Regions from separate parts of the Arthrobacter sp. UYP4 genome, predicted to be linked through region 2. Evidence: riboswitches for the same ligand, from Rfam matches in the RefSeq annotation. Region 2 holds a riboswitch; the other holds the start of a gene.
What was found. A riboswitch is a leader RNA that binds a small molecule or an ion and turns the genes downstream of it on or off. The one in region 2 is predicted to bind cyclic di-GMP.
Positions count from the first base shown of each region.

Region 1: it holds a riboswitch for cyclic di-GMP, as region 2 does, so the genes downstream of both, AC0Z9V_RS16285 (glycoside hydrolase family 26 protein) here and AC0Z9V_RS08295 (response regulator transcription factor) in region 2, are expected to answer to the same signal.

Region 1 covers NZ_JBXAVU010000005.1:97,475-107,191, forward strand. Annotated here, with positions in the region: gene AC0Z9V_RS16270 (alcohol dehydrogenase catalytic domain-containing protein) at 1-366, opposite strand, end outside; gene AC0Z9V_RS16275 (hypothetical protein) at 513-764, opposite strand; gene AC0Z9V_RS16280 (DNA-formamidopyrimidine glycosylase family protein) at 1,144-1,983, shown strand; gene AC0Z9V_RS16285 (glycoside hydrolase family 26 protein) at 1,942-3,213, opposite strand; cyclic di-GMP riboswitch class I at 3,231-3,305, opposite strand; gene AC0Z9V_RS16290 (peroxiredoxin-like family protein) at 3,633-4,304, shown strand; gene AC0Z9V_RS16295 (GNAT family N-acetyltransferase) at 4,416-4,874, shown strand; gene AC0Z9V_RS16300 (aminoacyl-tRNA deacylase) at 4,887-5,375, opposite strand; gene AC0Z9V_RS16305 (LacI family DNA-binding transcriptional regulator) at 5,399-6,433, opposite strand; gene AC0Z9V_RS16310 (sugar phosphate isomerase/epimerase family protein) at 6,545-7,279, shown strand; gene AC0Z9V_RS16315 (Gfo/Idh/MocA family protein) at 7,276-8,382, shown strand; gene AC0Z9V_RS16320 (uracil-DNA glycosylase family protein) at 8,490-9,122, shown strand; gene AC0Z9V_RS16325 (hypothetical protein) at 9,181-9,528, opposite strand.
Region 2 covers NZ_JBXAVU010000001.1:1,768,490-1,778,206, forward strand. Annotated here, with positions in the region: gene AC0Z9V_RS08275 (TetR/AcrR family transcriptional regulator) at 1-103, opposite strand, end outside; gene AC0Z9V_RS08280 (DUF7793 family protein) at 323-754, shown strand; gene AC0Z9V_RS08285 (LysE/ArgO family amino acid transporter) at 860-1,459, opposite strand; gene AC0Z9V_RS08290 (LysR family transcriptional regulator ArgP) at 1,528-2,430, shown strand; cyclic di-GMP riboswitch class I at 2,528-2,602, shown strand; gene AC0Z9V_RS08295 (response regulator transcription factor) at 2,743-3,600, shown strand; gene AC0Z9V_RS08300 (Hpt domain-containing protein) at 3,597-4,046, opposite strand; gene AC0Z9V_RS08305 (YegP family protein) at 4,416-4,652, shown strand; gene AC0Z9V_RS08310 (DUF6221 family protein) at 4,684-4,944, opposite strand; gene AC0Z9V_RS08315 (sensor histidine kinase) at 5,002-6,516, opposite strand; gene AC0Z9V_RS08320 (response regulator) at 6,513-7,262, opposite strand; gene AC0Z9V_RS08325 (hypothetical protein) at 7,380-7,652, opposite strand; gene AC0Z9V_RS08330 (efflux RND transporter permease subunit) at 7,813-9,717, opposite strand, start outside.

The sequences.
Region 1 (9,717 bases), on a different contig from region 2:
CGGCCCGCCGAAGAAGCAGGTGCCGGCCTGCGGGCCGTTCGGATTGGCGGTGTCGCACTGGGCGGTGTGGCCGGCCCGGCACTGCCAGCACACGCCGCAGGACATCGTCGAGGAGACGACCACCCGGTCGCCGGGGGCGAACCGGCGGACCGCTGCGCCGACGGCGGTGACCTCTCCCACGGCTTCATGGCCGAGGATCGTCCCTTCCTTCATGCCCGACATGGTGCCGCGGATGAAGTGCAGGTCGGTACCGCAGATGGCGCTCCGGGTGATCCGTACGATGGCGTCATTGGGATCGAGGATCGAGGGATCATCGACGGTGTCGAGGCGGATGTCACCTTCACCGTGCCAGACGAGTGCTTTCATGGGAGGCTCCTGATGCGGCGGGGCCGCGGGTAGGGTGCTGGTCGGCAAGCAATCCCAACGCTAGGAGTTCCCCTCCGGGGCTACAACGCCACGTGGCACCCGGCGGCCGGTTGCCACGATTCGTGGGCGGGTGTAGGCGCCGGCGGTCAGGAGGAGCGGAGGACGGGTTCGACGACGTCGGGCCGGACCGGGGAGGAGCCGGGCTGCTGGTCCCTGCGATCGAGCTCCTCGGTGAGTTCCTCGTGCCGGATCTCGGTCTCCATGGCCGCTTCGCCGTCGGTGGCGTATTCGTGGTCGAGCTCGCGGTGGATCTTGCTGTTGAGGACCTCGACCTCGGGCAGCTCGAGTGCTGTGAGGTCTTCCGGGAAGTCGTCGGAGGGCGTGAGTCTGGTTCTCAAGGGGGTGCCTGTTCGGTGGTGGGACGGGACACTGCGATCGGGCCCGCTTCTAGACCACGCATGCCGGGCGAACCCGGCAGGGCAAGCCAAAAGAGTACCGGCTCGACCGCCCGGAACGGAAGCCGCCCGGCGCTACGTCGACGTGTTCTTCGCCTGCCGGTCCGTGAGGTCGCGATCGGCCAGGAGCACGCCGCCCATCAGGAGCCGGAAAGCGCGGGCCATGCCTCCCGGGCGAGGAGTCCGGGAGGGCAGAGCCACGGAGCGACCGGTGGGCGCAGGCGGTCGACACGAGCGGGTCGTGCGCCCGGTCTTCCCGGACCGGGTGTCGGTGGCGGGGGCTAGCCTGCCCTGATGGATGCCGGAGCGAGCAGGAGGTGCGATGCCCGAGGGTGACAGCGTGTTCCGGCTGGCGGCACGGCTGAGGCGGTCCCTCGACGGGCGACTCCTCCGCCGTGGCGATCTGCGTGTCCCCGCCCATGCCACGAGTGCACTGGACGGACTGCGGGTGGTGGAGCACGTGACGCATGGCAAGCACCTGCTGACGCGGCTGGACGGCGGACTCACCCTCCACACGCATCTGCTCATGCAGGGCTCCTGGACGGTCACCGCCGCGGGCAGGAAGCTGCCGCGCGCACTGCTGCCCGACGCACGGGTGATCCTCGAGGTCGAGGACGGCCCCACCGCCTACGGACTGAACCTTCCCGTCGTCGACCTGCTGCCCACGCGGGCGGAGGCCGATGTCGTCGGGCACCTCGGACCCGATCCGCTGCGCGACGACTGGTCCGCGGAGGAGGCGGCCACCAGGCTGTGCCGAGATCCCGCCGAACGGGTCGCCGCGGCCCTGCTCGACCAGCGCAACGTCGCCGGCTTCGGCAACCTCTGGGCCAACGAGCTGTGCTTCCTGCGCGGCATCCACCCGGACACCCCCGTGGCCGACACCGACATCCCCGCGCTCGTGGCGCTCGGCGCACGATGCCTGCGGTTCTCCGCCGTCCAGCCCGGTGCCCATCAGGTCACCACGGGCACGACGCGCAAGGGCGAGCAGCACTGGGTGGCCGGCCGGGCCGGGAAGCCGTGCCTGCGCTGCGGCACCACCGTGTGCGTCCGTGCCGAGGTCCCCGGTGATCCGGGCCGCCGCCGGACCTGGTGGTGCCCGCGCTGCCAGCCGTTGCGGCAGTCAGCGCCGGGTGGCGAGCGCCGCCGCGAAGGCGTCGGCTGACGCTGCCGTGCTGTTGATGCGCCAGTCGGCCTCCTTCGCGATGTGGAACCAGACGAGGGCGACGACGTCCGGCTGGGCGGAGAGGTAGCCGACCAGGTTCGTGATCCACTGGGGCTTCGATCCGCCGACCTCCGAGGACGCGGTCTCGGCGATCAGGACGGGTTTTCCCGGAGCGAGCCGGCGGAGCTGCGCGATCCCCTCGCCGAAGACCGCCTCCGGTTCCTGCCAGCTGCCCCCCGACGGGGAGGTGCCCCAGTTGTAGCCGTCGAGTGCCACGGCGTCGACGTACCCGCTGCCCGGATAGAGACCGTCGAGGGGGACGGAGCCCCAGTAGGGCACGTTCGGGTTCCAGACCCAGCTGATGTTGGTCGCACCGGTCGACGCGACGACGTCGTGCACGTGCTGGTAGGCCGCGACGTAGTCTCCCGTCCCGTTGCCGTTGACGCCTTCCGCCCAGGGGTACCAGTTCCCGTTCATCTCGTGGGCGAAGCGGAGGTACACCGGCTGGCCCCACCGGCCCAGGGCCGTACCCCATTCGCGCAGGTAGGCGTCGAAGTCGCCGGCTGCGATGCGGTCCAGCGAGTAGGCGGGCTGCGCGGTGCCGCCGCCCCAGGTCCAGGGCTCCCAGGTCAGGAGGGTCTCGGCGCCCCTCGCTCGGACGGCGTCGAGTTCGGCGATGGGCGCGGGCTGGTTGAAGTCCTTATAGGACAGGACGATCGAGGGCGCCTCGCCGGCGAGGGCCGTCACCTCGTCCAGTTCCGCGCCGGCAGCCGGCCCGCCATTTGTGCCCACGCCGAACCGGATCGCCTTGGCTGTGCCGCTCGGCACGGGGGTGGGCTCGACGACGGTGAAGCGGGCGGTCGCGACCGCGTTCCCGGCCGTCGCGGTGACGGTCACGGTGCCCGCAGCGGCGGGCATGACGATCGACGCCTGGAAGGCGCCGCCGGCGGTCGTGGTCACGGCCACCCTGGCGGTTCCGGCGACGACGGTACCCTTGGTCCGTTTCGGGAACCCCGCACCCGAGACGGACACGGACGCACCGGGTGCACCGGAGACGCTACCCAGCGTGATCGTCGCAGCGGCCTGCGCGGGGGGAGGGGTCAGCCCGAGGAGCAGGACCGAGATCACGGCGAAGAAGAGGGGGAGCCGGTGGGCGGTGGTCCGTGCCGAAGCGGCAGCGGGAGGGGGAGCGGCGGGGGGAGTCTCGGGTGGAGTCGCGGGTGGAGTCATGGTCGGCACCTAGCTGGTTCGGTAGCCCGGCTGACCGCAGGGGTCCCGTGGCTTTGCGTCCCCGGCTCGCGCCGGGTTTGCCGTTGTCGCCGGGCGGTCGCCCGGGCGCCGGAGGTCCCCGCCGCGGCGGGGCTCCTCCACCATTGTCCCGGAGGTCGTCGTCGGACGGTGGCGGGGCGCCTGAAGGATGCCAGAGGATTCCTGCAGGTCTTCCGCAGCATGCCCGGATCGCCCGCCGGCACCGCTGGAACCGGCCTCGTGGGACGGGCGGAACCGGTCTCAGTCCTCGGTGCGCCGCGGTGGCGGGCGGTGCGGACTATGACGCGGACGGACCGGCGCTCTGGGAATTCGCGGTGACGTGCACCACAATGGGTCCTGCTGCGGGATCGAGGCACCCGCGGTGTTGTTGAGGGGGACAGATGAAGCAGAGACCGGCGTTCACGAACACCATCGCATTCCAGATCGACGAGTACAGGCCGACGTTCGAGGCGCAGGTCGGCCCTGCCCTCGCAGCGGTCTTCGCCCGTGAGCAGGAGGATCTCCGCCGCGCCGGGATCCCCCCGGGGACGGCGCACGCGGGCGACCTGCTCCCCGATGCCGTCCTGCACGACGAGCACGGCCGCCAGGTGCGTCTGGGCGAGGTGCTCGGGGCCGCGGCGGCCATCCTGGTGTTCTACCGCGGTTCGTGGTGCCCGTACTGCAGCATCGCGCTGAAGACGTACCAGCGCGAGCTCCGCCCCGTCGTCGAGGCGTTCGGGACTCGGCTCATCGCGATCAGCCCCCAGGCCCCCGAAACCGCCGTCGCGGCCGCACGCGCCGCGGGACTGCGCTTCGAGCTGTACTCGGACGAGGGCAACGCCCTCGCCTCGCGCCTCGGGATCGTGACGGTGCCCAGCGCGGAATCCGAGGCGGCACGCGCAGCCCTGGGCATCGACGTCGCAGGCACCAACATGGACCGCACCGCAGCCATCCCGTTCCCCACGGTGGTCGTCGCCGACGCCACGGGCACCATCCGCCTCATCGACGTCCGGGTGGACTACACGACGCGCACGGAGACGTACGACATCATCGAAGCCCTGATCGCCCTGTAACCCGCACCCCCCGAGGCAGGCGCCGGTAGGATCACGGCGTGCCGTGCCGGAACACACCCGTCCCGGTCGACGGTGCCGCCGCGCCCACAACACCGAGAGGACAGGCCCTGCATGGAGCTGACGATCGAACGCGTGCCCTTCGACGCCCCCGACGCCGAGGCGCTGCGCAACGCCCAGCAGGCCGAACTGCACGTGCGCTACGGCAGCGAGGACCACGAGCCCGGAGAGTCCCCTACCGCGGACAACGTGCCCTTCTTCGTCGTCGCCCGGGCAGCGGATGGAACGGCCGTCGGCTGCGGGGGCCTGCGCCCGCTCGGCGACGGAGGTCTCGAGGTGAAGCGGATGTATGTGCTTCCCGAGCGCAGGGGCCAGGGCGTCGCGACGGCGATCCTCCGACGGATCGAGGAGCAGGCGCTCGCCATGGGCAGCAGGACGCTGCTGCTCGAGACGGGCACGGAGCAGCCCGACGCCATGCGGTTCTACGAGCGTGAGGGGTACCACCGCATTCCCGCCTTCGGCCTGTACGCGGGCGAGGCACACTCGGTCTGCTACGCCAGGCTCCTCGACTGAGAAGGCCCGCCGTCAGGTTCCCGGGATCTCCGTGGTGATGTCACCGAGGGTTGCCGAGAGGGATGCCAGGAGTGCATCCGCGTCCGTGAACAGCAGGAAGTCCCGGGATCCCGAGCCCATGCCGATCCGCCGTCCCCGGATCCGCTCGTCGGCATAGACGGGAAGGGCGCTCCTGCTGCCCAGTGGCGTGATGGTCCCGGACTCGTAGCCGGTGAGTTCGAGGGCGCTCGCGGGCGGCACGAGCGAGGCCTTGTTCACGGCCAGCAGCGCGCGGAGCCTGGACCAGTCGAGGCGTCTCGTCCCCGGGATCAGGACGAAGACGGTCGTCCCGCCGCTGACCTTGACCACCAGGGTCTTCACTCCGTCTTCCCCGGTGAGGCCCTGGACCGCCGCCGCGTCGTCGAAGGTGCCGTCCTCGTCCCGGGGCACCAGGGATACCCCGAGTCCTCGGGCTGCTGCATCGAGCTCGGCGGGAAGGGGGCGGGCATTGGCGGTGTCCATCGCCCCATCGTAGGTGCCGCCCGTCAGGCCCGGCCGGCTGGGAGCACAGCCGTGCTGGCCCGCACCACGAGGTCGCTCCCCGGCATCGAGCGGGTCCGGGCCTCCCCGGAGTCGAGCAACGCGAGCAGCAGTTCGGCGGCGATCCGGCCCTGCTGCCCCGGGTTGCGCGCCAGGGCCGTGACCGCGGGCGAGGCCAGCCGGCAGTGCAGGGAGTCGTCCCAGCTCACGATCGCGACGTCCCCCGGGCAGCGCAGCCCGAGCTCGCCGAGGGCCAGCAGGCCGCCCATCGACATGAGGTCGTTGCCGAACACGACCGCGGTCACCGGCTCCGCGGGGGCGTTGAGGAGCGCTACGAGGGCGTCGCGCCCGGCGTCGAGCGCGTAGGTGGCCTCGTGCAGCACCACCTGCATCCCGTACCCGGCCGCACGTTCCCGCACCCCCCGGATCCGCTCCTCCTCGTGCAGGAAGGTGTGCGGCCCGGTGACATGGGCGATCCTGCGATGGCCGCCCTCGTGGAGGTGGTCGACGATGGTCGCGGCGTCGACGGAGTGGTCCGTCGTCGTGCCCGCGAACCTGTGCGGTGCGCCGGTCCCGGGCGCGCCGTGCAGCACGAAGGGCAGCCCGAGCCGGGTCAGCAGGGCGGGGCGCGGGTCGTCGTGCAGGTGGTCGAAGACCACGACGCCATCGACCTTCCGCTCACCGGCCCACCGCTCGTAGATGAGCTGCTCCTGTGCCGGGTCCTTGCCCACCATCCGCAGCATCAGGGCCATGTCCGCCTGCGCGAGTGCCGCTTCGATCCCGGTGAGCAGGCCCATGTAGTAGGGCTCGGTCCCGATGAGCAGGGGATCCGCCGAGAGCACCATCCCGACCGCGCCGGCCCGCGAGCGTGACAGGGCGCGAGCGGAGGAACTCGGGTACCACTCGAGCTCCTCCGCGAGGTCCAGGACGCGGCGCCGGGTCAGCTCGCTGACACCCGGCTGGCCGTTGAGGGCGTAGGAGACGGATGCCTTCGAAATGCCCAGCCTCTTCGCCAGGCCGGCGATGGTTTCCTTGGCCATGGCCTACACGATAGCGCCACCCATCCCTTGACCCGCTCCGGGTGATCACCTAGGTTCGACCTAGGATCTGAACCGGTTCAGTACACCCTGTTCTCAGCGAGGAGAATCTCCGTGACGTATTCACTCCAGCTCTACACCCTGCGGGCGGCGATGGGGGAGGACCTGCCGGGCACCATCCGGCGCGTCGCCGAGCTGGGCTACACCGCCGTCGAGCCGTACAACTTCGTCGCCACGGCGGACGAGCTGGCCGAAGCGCTGTCGGCCAACGGACTCACCGCGCCGTCCGGCCATGCGCCCCTGCTCCGTGCCGACCAGGACGAGATCTTCGACGCCGCACGCACGCTCGGCATCGGAACGGTGATCGACCCGCACGTCGAGCGTTCCCACTGGACCACGGCCGCCGACATCGAGGCCACCGCCCAGGCGCTGAACGCCGCGGCGAAGAAGGGCGCGGAGTACGGCATCACCGTGGGCTACCACAACCACGAGTTCGAGCTCGAGGAGCGTATCGACGGCGTCTCCGGGCTCGAGGTCCTCGCCGGCCACCTCGATCCCGAGGTGGTCCTCGAGGTGGACACCTACTGGGCCGCGGTTGGGGGCGAGGATCCCGTCGAGCTGCTCCGGCGCCTCGGCAGCCGCGTGCGCTTCGTCCACATCAAGGACGGCCCGCTGACCAAGGACGACAAGGAGCAGGTCGCCGTCGGCTCGGGCAGCATGCGCGTCTGGGACGTACTCGACGCCGTCCCCGGCCTCGAGGCGGCCGTCGTGGAACTCGACGACTTCGACGGCGACATCTTCACCGCCGTCGCCGACAGCCTGGCCTACCTGAGCGAGGGGAAGAAATGAGTACCGGCCCGGTCGGCGTCGCCGTCATCGGCGCAGGCGTCATCAGCAAGGAGTACCTGACCAACCTCACGGGCTTCCCCGACGTGACGGTGCACATCGTCGCCGACATGGTCGAGGAGGTCGCGGCCGCCCGGGCAGCGGAGTTCGGGGTCCCGTCATCCGGTGGCGTGCAGGACGCGCTGAGCCATCCCGACGTCGAGATCGTCGTCAACCTGACGATCCCCGCGGCCCATGTCGAGGTGGCCACGGCGGCAGTGCAGGCCGGCAAGCACGTGTGGAGCGAGAAACCCTTCTCACTGGACCGCGAGAGCGGTCTCGGCCTGCTGAAGACGGCGGACGCTGCCGGCCTCCGTCTCGGCTGTGCTCCCGACACATTCCTCGGTGCAGGACTCCAGACCGCGCTGCGCATGGTGGCGCGCGGCGACATCGGCGTCCCCCTGACGGCGCTGACCCTCATGCAGTCGCCCGGTCCCGAGTCCTGGCACCCGAACCCGGCATTCCTCTTCCAGGAGGGCGCCGGGCCGCTGTTCGACATGGGGCCCTACTACCTGACCACACTCGTCCAGACGTTCGGTGCCATCACCAGGGTGGCGGGCCTCGGCTCGAGATCCCGGGACACCCGGACCATCGGATCGGGGCCGAAGGCCGGCGAGGTCTTCGACGTCACGGTCCCGTCGCACGTCAGCGCGATCGCGCAGTTCGCGAACGGGGAGTCCTCGCAGAGCATCTTCAGCTTCGACTCACCCCTCAAGCGCGCGGGCTTCGTGGAGGTCACGGGGACCGAGGGCACGCTCGCGTTCCCCGACCCGAACTTCTTCACCGGCGACCTGATGCTGACCCGACCCGGAGCCGAGGAGCCGGAGACCATCGCGGCGGTCGGTGCGTCCTCGACCCGCGGCAGCGGCGTGCTGGAGATGGCTCGTGCCCTCCGCGAGGGCCGTCCGCACCGCGCCCAGGGCGAGACGGCGTACCACGTGCTCGACGCCATGGTCTCGATCTCGGAGAGCATCGCGACCGGCGAGTTCGTCCCGCTCTCGAGCACGGCGACCGCGGCCGAGCCGCTGCCCGAGGACTGGGATCCGTACGCCTCCACCCTGTCCTGATCCCGGGGGCCGGGGTGTCGGCGGAGCACTGGCGTAGGCTGGAATCCTGCGGACACGTTAGCGCCACCTCTGGCGCCGTTCGCGAGGAGGCGGAATTGGTACAGCGCATGGCAGATCCCACGTATCGGGCCCAGCAATGGGAACAACGCTACGATCCCCAGATCGAGGACGTGAACCGCCTGTGCGACACGCTGGCCGAGTCGAAACCGGGGTCGGCCGTGCCGTACATCGACCCCGTCCACGATGTCGACGGATGCAAGATCGTCAGTCTCTTCTCGAGCCCGGGCTCCTCGTTGCCGTCGGGATTCGTCTCCTTCGAGAACGACGACCCGAGTTCCATCCGCATGGCCGGGATCTACGAGGCGGTCGGGCTGCCGCCCGAGGCGGTCATGCCCTGGAACGCCTACCCCTGGTACCTGCCCGAGGGCAAGGAGCGTGCGCTCACCATGGACCAGATCTCCGACGGGGTCAAGCCGCTCCTGACATTCCTCCAGCAGGTTCCGCGGGCCTCGGCGCTCGTCGCCCACGGGGCGGACGCGCACAAAGCTGCACGGCGCCTGATGAAGCTCGAGAACCGCGCCATCATGAAGCGCGGCTTCAAGATCTACGAGGTACGCTCCCCGGGCGAGCGGGCGTTCAAGGGCACCCCCGCGAACCAGGAGCTGTGGCTGAAGGACATCCAGTCGGCCTACGCCGACGCGATGGGCCGGGCCGGGCTGCGTTCCCGCCAGTCCATCTAGGATCTCCGGAGTCGACGCAGAAAGGCGGGGCCCATCGGGCCCCGCCTTTCTGCGTGGCTCAGGCCGATCCGCACATCGCGTGCAGCCCGGCCTCGACGGGAGCGTCGTCCTCCGTGTGTCCGAGGGTCAGGCCGCGGAGGGTCGCCGAGATGTCCTCGAGGGACTGCAGGACCCATGCGAAAGCTTCCTCGTCCATGACCTGCCCCTCCTTGCCGTGCGTCGACGAGCGGTGCGCCAGGGCGAGGCGGGCCACGGTCCCCTCGAGGGTCTCCAGCGCTGCATGCGTCTGTGCGGCGAGGTGGTCGGCCGTGGCGGGCCCGCGGCCGCCGGACACCATGCGGAGGGCGGTTCTGGGCAGCCCGGAGGCGTGGGAAGGCGTGCTGGCAGACGGGCGCTGTGCGCTCATGGATCGAGACCTCTTCTAAGTCAAGACGGCGCCCTTGAATCCCCCGGGCAGAAAAAGATTGACTACGACAGTCTGCCACCCGCCGAACCGGTTCCCTATGGATTCGGGCTCAGGAATTCCACAAAATTACCGGTCGGTAGCATCAAGGCCCGCACGACGGCGGCGACGGGAGCTGCGCCGCTGCTGCCG
Region 2 (9,717 bases):
TCACCCCGACAGCCCGGACCCCGCGCTGCAGGAACAGGTCGTACGACGTCCCGAGGATCCGCTCCCGGGCGTCCTTCGTCTGGACTGCCGCCGCTGCAACCATGGATCTCCCCTGCTGTCGACTCGTCCGTCCATCCTAGGGTAGACAGACCGGTCTGCCCGTCGGGTACGCTGGACCGTCCGGCGGTTCCCCCAGCCGTCGGACACCTGGAGAGGCGTGAGACCCGATCCACGGTGCCGGCGGCCCCGGAAGAGGCCGCCGGTACCGCTTCCCCGGGAGGACAGAGCCGGCCCGACAGCCGCACGAGGGAGGAGGTGCCCGGTGAATCCACCTTCCGCGGAGACCGCCAGGTTCCACCTGGAGTACCTCGCGACCGGCGTGCTGACGCTGCGCTGGGCGAGATCCATCGAAGTGACCGCGGGCGACATCGAGGCACTCGGGGTCCGCGTGCAGGCACTGGCCCCGGGATGCCTTCCTCCGATCCTGGCCGACCTCAACGGCATGGTCACCCTCTCCAGGGAAGCGTTCACCGCACTGTCCTCCGCGCGGAACCTCCCGGCGGTCGCCGTCGTCGGCGCTTCGCCCGTCGAGAGGGTGCTCGTCGCCCACTTCCAGGCGGTGCACCGGCCGTCGTACCCGATCGAGTACTTCGAGCGACGGGACGAGGCCCTGACCTGGTTGCTCCGACGGTCACCCCGCACCGCGGTCGGCCCGATCCCGGCAGCACAGGCGATCGTCGGCTCCTGGCGTTAGCCGCCCTTCCGGCCGGTGGGACGACCGCCGTCTCCCGACGCCTGCCTCCGGCAGACCGCGCCGACGGCGTTGCCGCGGTGGTGCCCCGCCCGCTCACCCGCGCGGCTACACGACGAGCATCACCGCGAGGACGAGCATGACGACGGCGATCGACCCGTCGAGCACACGCCAGGCCCACCGTCGGGTGAAGACCGGGGCGAGGTACCGCGCACCGACACCGAGTGCCGTGAACCAGAGGATGCTCCCCAGGCCGGCTCCCGCTGCGAACCACCACTTCCCCGGGGTCCCGTGGGTGCTGGCCAGCGATCCCAGCAGCAGCACGGTGTCGAGGTAGACGTGCGGGTTCAGCCAGGTGAGGGCGAGGCAGGTACCGAGCGCGGCCCGCCAGGAGGTGCCCGTCCGGCTGTCGGCATCGAGCGTGCCACCCCGGACGGCCCGGCGCGCGGCAACCACCGCATAGCCGGTGAGGAAGGCTGCCCCTGCCCAGCGCACCACCTCGAGGACGACGGGGGCGCCGGTGACCACCACACCCAGTCCGCCGACTCCGAGGGCGATCAGCACGAGATCCGAGAGTGCGCACACGGTCACGACCAAGGCCACGTGGGACCGCCGCAGGCCCTGGCTCAGGACGAAGGCGTTCTGGGAGCCGATGGCGACGATCAGGGTCAGTCCGGCAGCGAGGCCGGTAGCAGCGGAAGCGATCACATCACCACGGTAGGAGTGGAAGGGCCTTCAGGCCAGCTAATGGTTCTTCAGTGTGGTAAGACGGGCTTATGTCGAGCATCGAACCGGCGCAGGCAAGGGCCCTCGCGGCCATCGTAGGGGAGGGTAGCTTCGAGGGGGCCGCCGCCCTGCTCTCGGTGACGCCCTCGGCGGTGAGCCAGCGCATCCGCGCACTCGAGGTGGCCGTCGGGCGTCCGGTGATCACACGCACCCGTCCGCTGCATCCCACCGAGGCCGGCGAGGCCATCGTCCGCTTCGCACGTCAGTTCGACCTGTTGTCCGCGGACCTCGCCTCCGAGCTGGGAGCCGCCGGCGAACGGCAGCACCAGCGCATCACGATCGTCATCAACGGGGACTCGCTGCACACCTGGGTCCTGCCGGCCCTGGCACCACTCGCCGAGAGCCTGCAGGTCGAGATACTGCGGGAGGACCAGCAGCATTCCCTCGATCTGCTGCGCGACGGGACCGCCGCCGCAGCCATCACCTCCATCGCCGAGCCCGTGCAGGGATGCTCGTCCCGGCCCCTGGGCATCATGCGCTACGTCCCGGTGTGCGCGCGGGCTTTCCGGGAGAAGTGGTTCCCCGACGGTGCGGGCCCGGACCGCCTCGCGGACGCTCCCGTGATCGTCTTCGACCGCAAGGACGACCTGCAGGACCGCTACCTGCGCACCCGTACCGGGCGGCCCGTCTCCCCGCCCCGCCACTTCGTCCCGGCAGCGCAGGAGTTCGCCGACGCGATCCGGCTCGGCATGGGGTGGGGGCTGATGTCCGAACTCGAGCTGGAGGCCGGACCACCCACCGGCGACGTCAGCCCCCTCGAGCCGGGTGGCCACGTGGACGTCCCGCTCCACTGGCAGCAGTGGCGGCACGGCTCCCGGTCCCTCGATGCCGTCGGCGAGGCGGTCCTCCGCGCGTCCGCCGTCCTGCGCCGGCCGGGAGCAGGGACGGCGTGAGCGTCTCGGGCCCCTTCGGACCGGCTTCTCCTGCTGCGCACCCGCAGTGGCAGAAGTGTCACCCGACATTGCTAAGATCGTCGGGCGGGCAGCCGCTCGTCGACAAAGGCAAACCCGGTGCGAACCGGGGACGCAAAGCCACGGAACCCACGAGGTCAGCCGGGCCGCCGAAGAGAACAGGTCCACGGAGTATGCCTCGGACACGCCAAGTCAATACAGTCCTCCCAGCACGGTACTCCCCGGGGTCCACACGGACGGCGGCGGTCCTGGTGACGCCGCGCTGGGCCAACCGCCACCATCAGGCACCCGGTCATGAATAGCCCCCTCTCCGGTGACCGCCGGGCCGCCGTCGTGATCGAGGACGATCTCGACATCAGGAACCTCGTGTCCGCCATCCTCGAGCAGGGTGGCTTCCAGGTCAGCGGCGTGTCCAGCGGCCGCGAGGGTGTCGACGTCGTCCGCCGGGAACACCCGGCCGTGGTCACGCTGGACATCGGACTGCCCGATATCGACGGGTACGAGGTCCTACGGCGGATCCGCTCCACGACGGACTGCTACGTGATCGTCCTCAGCGGACGCACGGACGAGATGGACATCCTCACGGCGCTCCAGGCCGGCGCCGACGACTACGTGCTGAAGCCCTTCCGCCCCCGCGAGTTCAGGGCGCGCATCGACGCGATGCTCCGCAGGCCGCGCATCGGCCAGAACGCGCAGCACCCTCCGACACAGCCGCCCGCAGCAGCAGGACCTGCGCCAGGACCTGCGACTGCACCCGATCGTCCCACGGACGCCGGGACCGCCAAGGGGACGGCAGGCCTCCTGCGGAACGGCAGCCTCGTCGTGGACAGCGAAGCCCGCACGGCGACCTGCTCCGGCGTCGAGCTGCCGCTCACGAAGACCGAGTTCAACCTGCTCCACGAGTTGATGGCGAGCAACGGCGCCGTGCGCACGAAGGAGGAGCTGGTCCGCGTGTCCCGCGGCCGTGACTACCGCGGGTACAACTTCGTGAGCCGCACGGACGAACGTGCCATCGAGGTGCACATCGCCAACCTGCGCCAGAAACTCGCCCGATCGGAAGGCGACCCCGAGCTCATCACGACGGTGCGTGGCGTGGGCTTCCGGATCATGCCGAGGCGCGTCGATCCGGGGCAGGAGCGCGCGTCCGGCTAGTGGCGTCCCAGGTAGGTGTCGAGCAGTTCACGGACGGTATCGGTCGCACAGCCCCGGAGCAGCGCGACCGACCGCTGAGCGGCGCCGAGGTCGTCGGCAGCGAGGAAGCGCTGCGTGGCGAGTGCGGCCTGCTTCAGGCGCGTGGCTCCCACCATCGCCGCCGACGTCGTCACGCTGAGCACGGCGTCCTGGGCGGCCATGGGGTCGCCGTCCTGCAGCCAGGCCTCCAGGCGGTCGATCTTCCCTTCCAGCGTCTCGGAGAAGTCGCGGGCGAAACGCTCGACGACGAACGTGTCCGGGAAGTCGCGCTCCATGTCCCGCAGGACGTCGAGGTCCAGGAGAGGCGCAGCCCTGCCCGACGCGTCCGGGACCCGGACGGCGTCGCCCTGCGGGAGCGCCGTCCCCTCCTGGTGCTGGCCAGGAGGCGGGGTCGGATGGATGGGCACAGTTCAAGGGTAGCGACGGCGGGAGGAGGCGGTGCGGTATCCACAGCTTCTTGCGCAAAGCTTGTGGAATGGCGGAGGCGCCCCTACGGAGCCATGCGGTCCGTCGGGCCACTGCACTGATTGCGGCACCGGTCGGGCGGCGTTCTTCCTCCAGGCGTTCCCTCCCGGACCGGGCATCGGCCCCGGTTCGCCGATGACACGTACTCGCCAGTAGTCCGCAGACTGCTTATCATCGGGGCTTGGGTGTGGCTGGGGTCACATGGGGCAAGCCCTATTCCGTCACCGGGCCAGACGGGACTCGGCCTCGAGTCCCGGATTCGACAGCGAGCCCGAGCAGTCCTTCTGTCCGGGACGATTGCAGGGGGCACCATGGCCGCGGCGTTCGAACTCTTCCATGATCGGGACGATGCCTTCAGGTTCAGGTTGAAGACACCGGACGGGACGGTCATCGCAGTGTCCAAGCCGTTCCCGGGGAAGGCGGCGGCCGTGGCGGGCATCCGGGCCGTCCGGGAGTGCGCCGGGACCGGGCTGATCACGGACCTCTGCCCGCCGACGCCTTCTCCCGAGGGCGCCCCGCAACGCTCCGCCGGACCCGCTCCCGGCTAGTCCGTCCGAAGGAGGCGAAGCACGCCCGCGCCTAGGCCCTCCAGTCCTGGCGATAGGCGGTATGGCCTGCCCACGGCAGGGCCACCAGCCGGAGGACCGCGAGCCCGTCCGATTCGTCGAGGCCGGCACTCACGTAATCGATGAGCTTCCTCTTCGACCGGCACTCCGCAAGGACACGCTCGGGGTCGTACCACCCGCGGGCACCCCACACCTCCTCGGGAAGGTTGCCCACGCGGGCGGCCTTCTCGTCCTCGGTGATGCGTGCGTCCAGGAAGTCGGCGAGTTCGTTCATACCCCTGAGCCTATCGAGCGCCCACGGCATGGCCGTACTCCACGCTGTGCGGTGGGCTTAGGGGCGCTCCTGGTCGGGGTCGCGACCCGCCGGCGGGAGCGGCAGGTCCACGGTGAACCGGGTGCGGCCGGGCTCGCTGGTCACGCTGATGGTTCCACTGTTGGCTTCGACGAGAGCCTGGACGATCGCCAGCCCGAGACCGGTGCTCCCTGCGCTCGCGCTCCGCGCGGCGTCGCCCCTGCTGAAGCGCAGGAAGATCGTGTCGAGGAACGCCGGGTCGATGCCGGGACCCGAGTCCGTGACGGTGATGCTCGCCCTTCCGTCGCCGGCTGCGAGCGCCGTGGAGATCGCGGTACCCGGCGGGGTGTGTCTGTGTGCGTTGGCGAGCAGGTTGATGAGCACCTGGCGGATCTCGGCCCCGACGGCGCGTACCTCGACGGGCTCGTCCGGCAGGTCCAGGCTCCAGGCATAGTCCGGGGCGGCCACCCGGGCGTCGCTCGTCGTCTCGATGACCAGTTCCGTCAGGTCGACGTCGGACGCCTCGCCGCGCTGGCCCTCGTCGAGTCGCGCGAGCAGCAGGAGGTCCTCGACGAGGGAGGACATGCGCTTGGACTCGCTGTCGACGCGTTCGAGCGCGGCACGGCCGGACGGACTGACGATCTCACTCATCAGGATCAGCTCGGTGTAGCCGCGGATGGACGTCAGGGGGGTGCGCAGTTCGTGGCTCGCGTCGGCGACGAACTGCCGCACCTTCGTCTCGCTCGCGTGGCGTTCCCGCAGCGCACTGGTGACGTGGTCGATCATCTCGTTCAGGGCCAGCCCCACCGTCCCGACCTCCGTGCCCGGCTGCGCTGCGGCAGGCGGGACCCGCACGGGGATGGCCACCTCCCCCGAGGACAGCGGGAGCTGCGAGACGGACGTCGCCACGGCGGAGAGTTCCTCGAGCGGGCGCAGGGACCGGCGGATGATCACCGTGCCGGCAAGGCCCGTGAGAGCCAGCCCGGCGAGGGAGAGCGCGGCGACGGTGATGTCCAGGGATACGAGGGTGCTGTCCCGCTCCGCCGTGGACAGACCGGTGACCAGGACGCCGCCGTCGGGGTCGAACGCGACGGGGAGGTCCGCCGCGTCCACCCGGTAGCGCCCGCTCGAGAGCACCAGTTCCTCGGGACCGTCGGCGGGTTCGATGCCGGCCAGCAGGTCGAGATCGGCTCCGGTGAGGGGCTCGGTCGTGCCGTCGTCCTGCACGAGCGCGGAGTTCCGCGCCTCACCGTCGTCGAACACCGCGTTGAGGGTTCCCGGTCGCTGGCCGGCTGCGTTCTCCGGGTCGACGTCACGGGACGGCCGCTGGTCGTTCCCCGGTGGTCGCCCGCCGGGGTAGCCCGCCCGGCCGGCGGCGGGCTCGAGGGCAGCATCGAGCTGGCGGGTCAGGTAGCTGCTCATGGCGAGGTGGCTGAGGACGCCGATCGCGATGCAGATCGCCGTGAGCAGGGCGAGGGTCGCCAGGATCAGTTTCGTGCGCAGGTGCAGCGGCCGATGGCCCGGTCGATCGCCGGCGGGGTCCTGCGGGGTCATGAGGCGGCGGGTTTGAGGACGTAGCCGGCGCCCCGAACGGTGTGGATCATCGGTGCACGCCCGGCGTCGATCTTCTTGCGGAGGTAGGAGATGTACAGCTCGACGATGTTCGCCTGGCCGCCGAAGTCGTAGTTCCAGACGTTGTCGAGGATCTGCGCCTTGCTGACCACGCGGCGCGGGTTCTCCATGAGGTAGCGCAGCAGCTCCCACTGGGTCGAGGTCAGGGCGATGTCCTCTCCGTTGCGGGTGACCTCGCGCGTGTCCACGTTCATCACGAGGTCGCCGACCACCAGTTCCGCGGAGTCCGACGCCGCGACGCCGGAGCGCTGGACGAGGCGGTGGAGGCGCAGCATGAGTTCTTCCATGCTGAAGGGCTTGGTGACGTAGTCGTCGCCGCCGGCGGACAGCCCGGAGATGCGGTCCTGCACGGCGTCCCTGGCCGTGAGGAAGAGGGCCGGGACGTTCGGTGCGAAGGTGCGGATCTTCTTCAGCGCCTCGATGCCGTCGACGCCGGGCATCATGACGTCGAGCACGAGGACGTCGGGGCGGAAATCCCGTGCCGCGGATATCGCCGTGGCGCCGTCGCCGGCGGTCGTCACGCTCCAGCCGGCCATCCTCAGGCCCATGCTCACGAGTTCCGCGAGGCTCGTCTCGTCGTCCACCACGAGCGCCCGGATAGGGCTGCCGTCCGGGTGCGCCAACCGCGGCAGGTTGTCGGTCATGGAGTGGTGCGTGGCGTCGGCCATCGTGTCTACCTTGGTGTCGTCTGGGATGCGGCGGGGCCGGCGTGCGCTGCGGGCGGAGCGGTGCGGTCGGTCGAAGGTCCCGTCCAGTATCCCGCACGGGTCCGGAGGACCGGGGTCTCAGGCGGAGAGGGGTCCCGCTGCAGCGCCCTGGTCGAGCGAGCCGCCGGGATCCTGCCTCCGGACGATGGCCTGCTCCGCCGGGAGGGTGGTCCCCACGACGACGGCGGTCCGGGCGCCGGCGACGGGCGCCGTGGGATCGGCGCCGACCGGAGCGAACGCCGTGGTGCCGAGCACCGCGACCAGGGCCATGGCACCGATGGCCGCCCTGATGCCCTTGCGTCCAGGGGTGAGTTCGGGGGTGAGTTCGGGGGTGGGTCGGTAGCTGATCACGGCGTCCTCCTGCGGGCTGGTGGTGTTCCTCCAGCCTGGTGCCGGCACCTGGGGCAGGGCTTTCCCGTAGCTGTGCGGTCGCTGTGCAGGAAACGCACAGCTACGGGCTGTCAGCGACCGGTGCACGGACCCGGCGGTGGCCGCCGGCGGACGCGCGCGGCTACCGTGGCGACGCGACCCTGCCCAGCCCGGACGGCCACCAGATCTTCGGTCCGATGTCGTAGGCGAGCGCGGGGATCAGCAGCGAGCGGACCAGCACGGTGTCCAGCAGCACGCCGAACGCCACGATGAACGCGATCTGCGCGAGGAACAGGATCGGGATCACGCCCAGCGCGGCGAAGGTCGCCGCCAGGACCACGCCGGCAGAGGTGATCACCCCGCCCGTGACGCCGAGCCCCCGGAGGATGCCCGGCCGCGTGCCGATGCGCAGCGACTCCTCGCGTACCCGGGTCATGAGGAAGATGTTGTAGTCCACGCCGAGCGCCACCAGGAACACGAAGGCGAAGAGCGGCACGGAGGCATCGGCGCCCTCGAACCCGAAGATGCCGTTGAACACCAGTGCGGAGACGCCCAGGGCCGTGGCGTTCGAGAGCGCCACGCTGGCCACGAGGAGCACGGGTGCGACGACGGAGCGCAGCAGGACGATCAGCACTCCGAGGATGACGAGCAGCACGATCGGGATGATCTTGACGAGGTCCGCGAGGGCCGTGTCGTTGGTGTCGATCGCCACCGCGGTGACGCCGCCCACCAGCGCGTCGGGACTGGCGTCGTCGAGCGCCGTCCGCAGCTCCCGCACCACGTCCTCCGCCTGCCCGGAGTCCGCCTGGAACTCGAGCGTCCCGCTGATCAGGACCTGCCCGTCCTCGACGGCGGGCACTCCCGCGGCGTCGACGGTCAGCGCCGCGCCCGAGATGCCGTCCTGCCCGGTGACCACATCGAGGGCGGCGTCGGAGTCTGCCTCCGGTGCGACCACGTAGACGGGGCTGCCGGATCCGGCGTCGAAGTGGCGACCGAGGGCCTCCTGCCCGTCGACGGCGTTCGACGGCGCGAGGATCAGTGCCGACTGCGGCACGCCACTGGCCTGGAGCTGGGTGAGGCCGAGCGCACCGGCGACGAGGATGAGCAGTGACGCGATCCACAGGACGCGGGGCCGGCGGGCCACCAGCAGTGCGACCCGCTTCCAGATGCCCCTGAGCCGCTCCAGGCCGATCTCCGCGCCTGCGGCGGTCGGTGCGGCATGCCTGCCATGGTGGGGGGCGACGGCGGTCGAGAGCCCGGCGTCGTAGCGCGGGCGCAGCGGCCAGAACGCCGCCCTGCCGAACAGGAGGAGGAGCGACGGGAGGAGGGTCAGCGCTGCGGCCAGCGAGAAGACGATGCCGATGGCCGCGATCGGCCCGAGGCTCCTGTTCGAGTTGAGATCGGAGAACAGCAGGCACAGCAGCCCGAGGATCACCGTCGCGCCGGAGGCCAGGATGGGTTCCACCGACCCGCGGTAGGCCACCCGCATGGCGTGCCAGGTGGTCTCGTGCTCGGCGAGCGCCTCCCGGAACCGGGCTACGAGCAGCAGCGCATAGTCGGTGGCCGCACCGATCACGAGGATCGACAGGATGCCCTGGCTCTGCCCGCTGAGCTGGATCCAGTCGAGCTTCGCGAGACCGAACACCAGCAGGATCGACGTCGCCAGCGCGAACACCGAGGTCAGCAGCACCAGGAACGGCAGCACGATGGAGCGGTAGACGGCGAGGAGGATGAGGAACACCGCTCCGAGTGCCACTCCGAGCAGGATCCCGTCGATGCCGCCGAAGGCCTCCACGAGATCGTTGGTGAAGCCCGCCGGTCCGGTCACGTAGCCGGTCACGCCGTCGGGTAGTTCGTCCGCCAGGACGGTGCGCAACTCCCCGACCACCTCTGCGAGTTCGGCGTCGGAGGAGACGAAGGCGATGTACTGGACGGCCAGCCCGTCCTCGGACGGGATGGGTCCGGCGACGGCGGGCGCTCCCTCGGCCGGGGGTTCCAGCCCCTCCACCTCGCCGAGCGCCACCCCGACCTCCTCGTACAGGCCGAG